Regions from separate parts of the Priestia sp. D3YE.R1 genome, predicted to be linked through region 3. Evidence: riboswitches for the same ligand, from Rfam matches in the RefSeq annotation. Region 3 holds a riboswitch; each other region holds the start of a gene.
The links. Region 3 has a riboswitch for thiamine pyrophosphate ahead of thiM (hydroxyethylthiazole kinase). Riboswitches for the same ligand answer to the same signal wherever they lie in the genome.
Positions count from the first base shown of each region.

Region 1: another riboswitch for thiamine pyrophosphate. It lies ahead of ACOZIR_RS13665 (acetylornithine deacetylase); the one in region 3 lies ahead of thiM (hydroxyethylthiazole kinase).
Region 2: another riboswitch for thiamine pyrophosphate. It lies ahead of thiT (energy-coupled thiamine transporter ThiT); the one in region 3 lies ahead of thiM (hydroxyethylthiazole kinase).

Region 1 is NZ_JBLTHW010000002.1:269,616-272,898, forward strand. It holds gene ACOZIR_RS13655 (PTS transporter subunit EIIC) at 1-668, shown strand, start outside; gene ACOZIR_RS13660 (MupG family TIM beta-alpha barrel fold protein) at 665-1,675, shown strand; TPP riboswitch at 1,894-1,996, shown strand; gene ACOZIR_RS13665 (acetylornithine deacetylase) at 2,111-3,283, shown strand, end outside.
Region 2 is NZ_JBLTHW010000001.1:2,254,332-2,257,614, reverse strand. It holds gene ACOZIR_RS12025 (ethanolamine ammonia-lyase reactivating factor EutA) at 1-368, opposite strand, end outside; gene thiT (energy-coupled thiamine transporter ThiT) at 526-1,131, opposite strand; TPP riboswitch at 1,164-1,264, opposite strand; lysine riboswitch at 1,439-1,623, shown strand; gene ACOZIR_RS12015 (amino acid permease) at 1,726-3,165, shown strand; gene ACOZIR_RS12010 (hypothetical protein) at 3,202-3,283, opposite strand, start outside.
Region 3 is NZ_JBLTHW010000003.1:320,193-323,475, reverse strand. It holds gene ACOZIR_RS19955 (pyridoxamine 5'-phosphate oxidase family protein) at 1-31, shown strand, start outside; gene thiE (thiamine phosphate synthase) at 58-702, opposite strand; gene thiM (hydroxyethylthiazole kinase) at 716-1,522, opposite strand; TPP riboswitch at 1,597-1,705, opposite strand; gene ACOZIR_RS19940 (MFS transporter) at 1,898-3,115, opposite strand; gene ACOZIR_RS19935 (TetR/AcrR family transcriptional regulator) at 3,212-3,283, opposite strand, start outside.

The DNA of each region.
Region 1 (3,283 bases), on a different contig from region 3:
TGCGTAAATTTGTCCCTCAGTCACTGGATATCATTATTACACCAACCGTTACGGTGTTAATTACAGGAATTATTACGTATGTAGTATTTATGCCAATCGGCGGCTTAATTTCCGATGGAATCACAAAAGGTCTTTTAGGAATTTTAGAGGTTGGAGGAGTTGTAGCAGGCTTTGTTTTAGGAGCGACGTTCTTGCCGCTCGTCATTACAGGACTGCATCAAGGCCTTACTCCTGTTCATTTAGAGCTTATCAATTCAATTGGAGATGATCCGCTTCTTCCTATACTAGCAATGGGTGGAGCCGGTCAGGTCGGTGCAGCTTTTGCTATTTATATCAAAACAAAGAAAAAACGTTTAAAGCGAGCAATTGGAGGTGCACTTCCTTCAGGGCTGCTCGGAATCGGAGAGCCGCTTATTTTTGGAGTCACACTTCCTTTAGGGCGTCCATTCTTAACCGCTTGTCTTGGAGCTGGAATCGGCGGAGCGTTTCAGGCGCACTTCCATATTGCAACTGTAGCAGTGGGAGTATCAGGTTTGCCGCTTACGTTTTTAGTTCATGCGCATCAAATTCTTCTTTATTTACTTGGATTAGTTATTGCTTACGCAGCAGGCTTTATTTGTACCTATTTCTTTGGATTTAACGATGAAATGGCAAGGGAATTTGAATGATTGGTATTTCGTTTTATTTAAATGATAGTGATGCCAAAAAAAGATTAATAAAAGCAAGCGAGTGCGGCGTCACACGCGCATTTACTTCGCTTCACATTCCAGAAGAAAAAGGAGATTTGGCTGAACGGGCAAAAGAATTGCTTCATGTGGCTAGAGATTGTGGAATAAGCGTGTATGCAGACGTATCCAAGCATACGCCGGTTCATTTAGGTATCAAAAGCTTTATGACTCTATCTTCACTTGGCGTATCGGGTATTAGACTAGACGATGGCTTCAGTGTAGAAGAAACTCTTTCACTTGCCAATGAATTTTATATTGCTGTTAATGCCAGTACATTGTTAAAACAAGAAATAGAAGCGCTGTTATCTGCAGGCCTTCATCATCATCAGCTGCTTGCATGGCATAATTTTTATCCGCGACCTGAAACAGGACTTGAAGAAGCGTTTTTTCAACAGCAGACAGATTTATTTAATGAACTTCGTATTCCAGTCTGCGCTTATATTCCGGGAGAAGGCGAAAAAAGAGGCCCTATTTATCAAGGTCTTCCTACTAGAGAAAAAGACCGTAATAAATGTCCTTTTACCTCTGCAGTAGATTTATACGGATGCGGAGTAACGGAGGTTTATATTGGAGATCCATACGCCGCTTCAAGTTTATTAAAGCGTTTAGTTCAATATCAAGAAAAACGCATTATTCCGCTACGCATTCGTTCCCCTCATATTCAGGGAACGTACAGCGTGCGTCCGGATGTATCAAGAGACGTTCTGCGTTTGGTTGATACTCGATCTGTAAAGCCAGTGCCGCCATTTCATACCGTAGAACGCAGAATCGGAGCAATTACAATGGACAATGATGGCTACGGACGTTACAGAGGAGAGGTTCAAATAGCTAAAACCAATTTGCCTGCAAATGCTAATGTTAACGTGATTGGGTATGTGATAGAGGAAGATCATGAGCTGCTTTCATTAGTGAGACCGGGACAAAAACTTGAGCTTATTACTGTCTAAATGGAAAAACGGTGTATTTTTAAAGAAGCCGATAGCTAACTAGTAAGTTTAGTAAAATAAAAAGCACACACTGCTTGAAAAAGGTGTGTGCTCTTTATTTTACTAAAAAGGAAACTATTTTCATTGCTGAATCATGAACCTTTCTATTGAATAAAACGCTTTACTATGATAAAACTATTACAGGTAAACATATAATAATAGATAATCTTATAGAGATACAACACCACTAGGGGTGCTTTCTAAGCTGAGAGAGACGAGAAGTCTTAACCCTTATAACCTGAACTAGGTAATACTAGCGTAGGAAAGAGGTATTGTAATGGATGTTTTGTATGGTATTTCCTTACGAACTCGTTATAATAATTTTTTGTATATAAACAAAAACACTTCTTTCCTGCGAAAGAAGTGTTTTTTTATGCGTAAAGGAAGGTGTCATACATGGAAGAAACAATTGATTTGCTTGTCAAACAGGTAGAGGAGCGCAAAGGGGAGCTAATCCAGTTATTAAAAAAGCTTGTTTCATATAAAACGCCAGCGCCTCCTGCACGAAATTCTCATGAAGCGCAGCTGTATGTAGCGGATTTTCTTAAAAACTGCGGTTTTTCCATCGATATGTGGGACTTATATTCCAACGATCCTATTGTAGTGGGCACATTAAAAGGAAAAAAATCAGCTGACTATCAAAGCCTAATTATTAACGGGCATATGGATGTAGCTGAGGTACAAGAAAATGAAAAATGGGAGACAGATCCGTTTGAAGCTGTCGTGAAAGACAATAAAATCATCGGACGCGGAGTTGCTGATATGAAAGGCGGCTTGGCAGGAGCATTATTTGCCGTTCAGCTTCTAACAGAAGCAGGAATTGAGCTGCCGGGAGACTTGATTTTTGAATCCGTTGTAGGAGAAGAAGTAGGAGAGGCAGGTACGCTGCAATGCTGTCAGAAAGGGTATACAGCTGATTTTGCGCTCGTAGCGGATACAAGTGATTTACATATTCAAGGTCAAGGCGGAGTGATCACGGGATGGATTACCATAAAAAGCAGTAAAACCTATCATGACGGTACACGCCGCAGTATGATTCATGCTGGAGGAGGCCTCTTAGCCGCCAGCGCTATTGAAAAGATGGCAAAAGTGATCGGAGGGCTGCAAGAATTGGAGCGTCACTGGGCTGTTACAAAGAGCTATCCAGGATTTTTACCAGGTACAAATACGATTAATCCAGCAGTAATCGAAGGCGGAAGACATGCTGCTTTTATTGCAGATGAATGCAGGTTGTGGATCACCGTTCACTATTATCCAAATGAGTCGTACGACCAAGTATCAAAAGAAGTGGAAGAATATATTATAGCTATTGCAAAAGCGGATCCATGGTTAAAAGATAATCTGCCAACCTTTGAATGGGGAGGCACATCGATGATTGAAGACAGAGGAGAGATCTTCCCGTCATTAGAAATTGATGAAAATCATGCAGGAGTACAGCTGCTTGCACATACTCATGAACAAATGGAAGGAAAAAAGCCTCCAATTGATGTGTCAACTAGCGTAACAGACGGGGGATGGCTAGCTGATGCTGGAATCCCAGCAGCTATTTACGGTCCGGGAAATTTAGCA
Region 2 (3,283 bases), on a different contig from region 3:
CCAGCTGTTGCAACAACAAAATCCCCGGCGTGTTCAGCTAGATAGTGAACGATACTCTCTGCATTTTGCTTCCGAGCAGTTTCTCCTGTAATAATCACAGCGCCTGCCTCCACTTGATCTAAGGAGACCCCTGCTTTTTTGTACTCTTTTTCTAGTAATAGTGTTAACCTTCGAACATCGATTTCAACTTCGTTTACCATAGGTGTTGTATAGATGGAACTTGCATACGTTACGCGACGATCAATAATTTGACAGCCTGGCAGCGTAAACTGGTTTTGTTGATTTGCTATTAACAGCTTGCTTACAATCAGTTTTGTTGTGCTTGTTCCAATATCTAACCCTATGCTCGTGATCCATTTCTGTATCATGCTATCAATCCCTTATCTCGTTTGAATATGGTGATTATCATAAAACAGTTTTTTGAATATTTCATTAACTATGTTATCAAACCTGACACACTTTCGTGTAAACAAAGGTGACAAATGACAAAAAAAGACTAAATCTTGGTAGATTTAGTCTTTTTTATTATGAGTGTGATTTAGTTACAATCATTCTTGATGCCGATGGAATTAATAGTGAAAGAATGATTAAGCAGGCTATTAATGACCCTACCATTGAAATACCGTTCATTGAAAAAGAATACCACAAAGCGGACATTCCCTTTGGCGCATATGATCCCCAAAAAATAATACCAGCAATAAAGTGCCAGAAATAGCGCGCGAAGCTGCCGATAATAAGGGATAGAACAATTAAAACAAAAGCTTTTGATCTGTTATTGTTAGCTAAATTTGTTTTGATAGATTGTGAAAAAACACCTCCAAAACCTATAAAAGCAAAAGCCACAATATATTCAATAAATGTTTGCAGCGCTGTTAAAATATAAGCCGTTCCTGTTGCTAACTGCAAAAGCCCCCATAATAGACCAGATAGAGCTCCGCCTTTTACTCCCCAGCGAAAGCACATAATAAAAATGGGCACCATGGAGAACGAAATACTCACAGCCGTTGCAATCTTAATGGAAGGCAAAAGATCAAGTAAAAGTGCCAATGCTGCAAAAATAGCTATTTCAATTTTAGCCTGTAAAGGTAATGCTTTATTCACGTTTCTCACTCCTGTTTTTGAATCATTCATATCAAACGGTTTACACAGGAGTAAGCAAATATATGCTACTATTCCCACATTCCTACGCTAGCGTTAACTAACAGGTTCGAAGGGTCTGAACAATTTGTTCACTCTCAGCACTGCGGCTCCCCCTGTGGTACGTTCGGATATTTATGTATTATGAAGACAATATTTATTATACCATATGTCACAAAATAGATTCGAGAGATTTCAAAGATGTTTCTATTTTCTGAATCTATTTTTTATAATGACAATCGTTTTAGTATTTGATATACTTCTTTTATGTCAATTGAATATAAAAAACCCTCATCCTAATCGATGAGGTAGAGGTCGCAGTTTTTAATAGTAAAGTAACGGAAATGCAGAGAACATTTATGATGTTGCTTGAAAGGAAAAATTGCCGAAGTTTAGATCATTTCTCGGTTGATTTAAGCTGGGGCTGTCTCCGAACAGGAACAGAACTGTCACATCATGCGAATGATGTGAAGAGCTATCTTCACGGAAGGTTGACGCGGTTTTCAGATTTAAAAGCGCGCACATATACTGCGGGCTTTTTTTATGTTATCCCGTCTCTTTCCGTACATTCGAAAGGAGTATTTATCTATGCAAGAGCAGCAAGAATTAAAACGTGGGTTGAAATCTCGCCACTTAACGATGATTTCATTAGGAGGAGCCATCGGAACCGGCTTATTCCTAGCAAGTGGTGGAGCAATTCACACAGCAGGACCCGGGGGAGCGCTTTTAGCTTACGCGATCATTGGCGTCATGGTTTACTTTTTGATGACCAGCCTGGCGGAGCTCGCAGCTTATATGCCTGAAGCTGGTTCGTTTAGTACGTATGCGTCTCGGTTTGTAGATCCATCCTTTGGTTTCGCTCTCGGCTGGAACTACTGGTATAACTGGGCTATTACGATTGCAGCTGAATTATCCGCTGGAGCCCTTATTATGAAATTTTGGTTCCCGAACTCTTCTTCTATTTTATGGAGTGCCCTCTTTTTATTAATTATGTTTGGGCTTAACTACCTTTCTGTAAAAGGATTTGGTGAATCAGAATTTTGGTTTTCGTTAATTAAAGTAATAACGGTTATCATCTTTTTAGTTATTGGTATTATGATGATTTTTGGTATCTTTAACAATGAAGCACCAGGTTTTAAAAATTTCACGCTTGGTGATGGACCTATTCATGGTGGATTCTTTACTGTCCTAGGTATTTTTATGGCTGCAGGTTTTTCATTCCAAGGAACAGAGTTGCTTGGAGTCGCAGCTGGAGAAAGTGAAGATCCAGAAAAAACGGTTCCTCGCGCAGTTAAACAAGTCTTCTGGCGCATCTTGTTATTTTATATTTTAGCTATTTTTGTTATCGGGATGCTTATTCCATACACAGCGGATTCCTTAGCAAGTGATGATGTGCGAGTAAGTCCCTTTACTTTAATATTCGAACGAGCAGGTCTAGCGTTTGCTGCATCAGCTATCAATGCCGTTATTTTAACAGCTGTTTTATCTGCTGGTAACTCAGGTATGTATGCTTCTACACGTATGCTGTGGAACTTAGCGAAAGATGGAAAAGCACCGAGGTTCTTAGCAAAAGTGAATAAACGAGGCGTTCCGGTTAATGCCTTAATCGCAACGGCGCTTGTCGGTACACTTGCATTTGGTGCTTCATTCTTTGGAGATGGTGCGGTATACACATGGTTACTTAACGCTTCTGGTATGTCTGGTTTTATTGCTTGGTTAGGAATCGCGATTAGCCACTATCGTTTTAGAAGAGCATTTGTTGCTCAAGGTCATGATTTGAGTGAACTTCCATATCATGCAAAACTTTTCCCATTTGGCCCTATCTTTGCCTTTATTTTATGTGCCGTTGTTATTTTAGGCCAAAACTATTCGGCGTTTATGGGTGACTCGATTGACTGGTACGGTGTACTTGTTTCTTATATCGGACTGCCTTTATTCTTAATTGTTTGGTTAGGATACAAATGGACGAAAAAGTCAAAACTTATCCCGTTAAAAGAGTGTCAAGTAACAGTGAAAAAATACGAATAAAAAAAGCTCTCTATTCTTTTGAATAGAGAGCTTTTTTTATATGAGCTGATCAGCAAAATGAAGAGATATATAGGCGGGTTGATTTTTCATAACAAGCATATAACCTTTGAGGGGGCGA
Region 3 (3,283 bases):
CGAAGAAACTCCTCAAACTGTTCAGCTATAATAAAAAAGCGCACACTGTGCGCTTTTTTATTTTCCTACCGCTTCTTTCAATTGAGCTGCTTTTTCTTTTGGAGACGCTGCTAAGCTAATCGCGGTAATAATAGAAACGCCATCTGCACCTGCTTCTACTACTTGTTTGGCATTTTCAGGCGTGATGCCACCGATTCCTACAATTGGAAAGTCAATATTCTGTTTTCGCACTTCTTCAATTAATTTTGTACCTTGCACTGCTTTTACGTCTTTTTTTGTAGAAGTAGGAAAAACAGGTCCCATTCCTACATAATCCGCCCCGTCTTTTATCGCTTGCTGCAGCTCTTGTATATTATGAACAGAGACCCCCACAATTCCTTTTCCTATTTTTTCTCGAACAATATGAGCTTTTTCATCTTCTTGTCCAATATGAACGCCATCTGCTTGTAAACGGATCGCTAAGTCAAGATCATCATTCACAACAAAAGGAACGTTGTGCTGCTGACAAATTTGCTGAAGTTCCTTCGCCAGCTGATATTTCGCTTCTCCTGTTAGGGCACCTTCGCCTTTTTCACGGAATTGAAACACGGTAACGCCGCCTTCAATTGCTTCTTTCAACACTTCTTTCGGATCTTTTGTACAGTTATTGCTGCCCATTATAAAATAAACTTGCAGCAGCTTTTTGATTTCTTCGTTTGTCATTTTCCGGCTCCTTTTAACGTTGATGTACTCTTGCATATGATTCAATATCCTGCCCAGATAAAAGATGAAGCTGATTTAACAGCTCAATTTGAAAGCTCCCCGGCCCTTCTTCACCTTTTTTCGCTGCGGCGATTTCACCTGCCACTCCGTAAAAACTTAAAGCAGCAACGCTTGCCTCGACATATTCTTTTTCTACAGCGGCGAAAGCTCCTATAATTGATGTTAACAGACATCCAGTACCCGTCACTTTCGTAAATAACGGGTGGCCGTTGTCTACTGTATACGTTGTGTTTCCATCTGTGATTACATCTTGTTTACCTGTAATAACAATCACTGTATCTAATTTGTTCGCTGCTTTCTCAGCAAGTTCAATGACGTCTCCTTGCCCTTCTAATGAATCAACGCCTTTAATGAGCCATGACTCGCCTACTACGTTCGCAACCTCAGCAGCGTTACCGCGAATAACGGCAATATTTAACTCTTCTACAAGCTGACGTGCCACTTCTGTACGAAATGGTGTCGCTCCCGCTCCTACAGGATCGAAAATAACCGGCACGCCGTTTTCATTTGCTGATTTTCCTGCTATTCTCATCGCTTCTACTTCTTGAGCCGTCAGTGTACCCATATTTAAGACAAGCGCTCCGGCGATTCGAGCCATGTCAGCCACTTCTTCCTTCGCATACGCCATAACAGGTGACGCTCCTAGAGCAAGCAGTCCATTTGCTGTAAAATTGGTTACCACAACATTCGTAATATTATGAACAAGCGGACTTGTATCTCTTACTTTTTCTAATTGAGCTGAAATTTTACTAATATCCATGTTCTCTCACTCTTTTCATTTAGTTTTAACACTGCAAAAAAAGACAAAAAAGCACTTTGCGCATGCAAGGTGCTTTGGTATGTACTCACATTCCCTGCGCTGGCATTATCCAACAGGTTCAAATGGTCAACAGGCGCCCCTGTACTCTCAGCCTGCCCCGCGCAAGCTCCCATACTATTCTTGTTACGTTTAAAGTTTACTATTAACTTTTTTTATTTGCAACCATTTCACTGTTTTGCCGATAAAATAAAGCTTCGCTATAGGCTGAGTGGTATTGTAAATCTTATAGCTTTACTAAAAGCAGCAGTAAAAGACCTCCGGTAAGCTACTGGAGGTCTTCTATCCCTTAAAAATTCTATCATTTTTTCCTTTTCGTTATTTCTCTTGAATCGCTTGATTTCTCACAGCTGCTTTTCGGTCCTTCCCTGCTCTTAAAGATAAAAGAAAACAAAGCAGCAGTACAAGTGCAGCTGATACGTACGGATAATTAATGTTTATATCAAAGAGAAAGCCTGCTACAACGGGTCCCATAATATTCCCCAGACTTGTATAAGCAGAGTTTAGTCCGGCTACATACCCTTGGTCGTCTTGTGCCATCATCGACATTTGCGTGCTGATTGCCGGACGTAAAATATCTGTTGCTAAAAAGACGATAAATGTCACAACAATAATAAGCCAGTACGTGTGCACAAATAGCGTAAGTAAAATAAAAAGTCCCGTCATCATCAAGCAAAACGAAATCACTCTTTTTTCACCAAACTTATTTAAAATCCAGCCAAAAATCGTAACCTGCACTACAGCCCCTGCAATAGAGCCAAACGTAATAACAAACGCAATATCTTTTGGCGTAAAGCTAAATTTATGATCCACAAATAGTGAAAAGATCGTTTCATAATTGGATAATCCAAACGATGTCACAAAAACGATAATTAAACTTAAAAAATAAGGTTCTTTATAGGAATTCATAAGCTGCAGCAGCAGCCGATCTTCTTTTGGATTCTCATTATTTGAAACAGCATGATTTTGTACAGGACGAGACTCTGGCAAAACAAAAAGCGTAATCACTGCAGCCAAGCCTCCTGCTACTGCGGCCATATAAAACGGTACGCGCATACCGTATTCAGCTAAAAAGCCTCCGATACCGGGCCCGATAATAAATCCTGTTGTAATCGCCGCCGTCACATAGCCCATTCCTTTAGCGCGTTCTTTAGCAGACGTCACGTCCGCTGTATAGGCCATAACAGCAGGCATAATAAGCGCAGCCCCGACCCCGCCTAGCATTCTGGATACAAATAATAAAAGAGGTGTACTCACTGAACCAAAGAACCATTCAGACAGGGCAAAAACAATCATTCCCGCTACAATAATTTTCTTTCTTCCTAACGAATCTGATAACCGCCCCGCTAAAGGTGAAAACAGAAATTGAGTTAGTGAAAACACCGCTACTAAAAGTCCCATCACGCTGCCGTTGATATGAAGCTCCGTCATATATGTTGGCATAATTGGAATAACGAGACCGATTCCCGTAAAGATAATAAAGATATTTAGCATGAGCAGCAAAATCGCCGCTCGATTTCTTAACAATAATGACATATAAACCTCCTGGTTACAAAAATACTGAACGTTCGGTCTATAAAAACACAAAATAATGAGGGATTACTCATTACCGCAATAAGCATCCCCGATTATTTAAGAAGACCTTGCTATAATTCCGTTTAAAAATACATCGATTGCTGAATGGTAAAGCTGCAGGGCATTTTC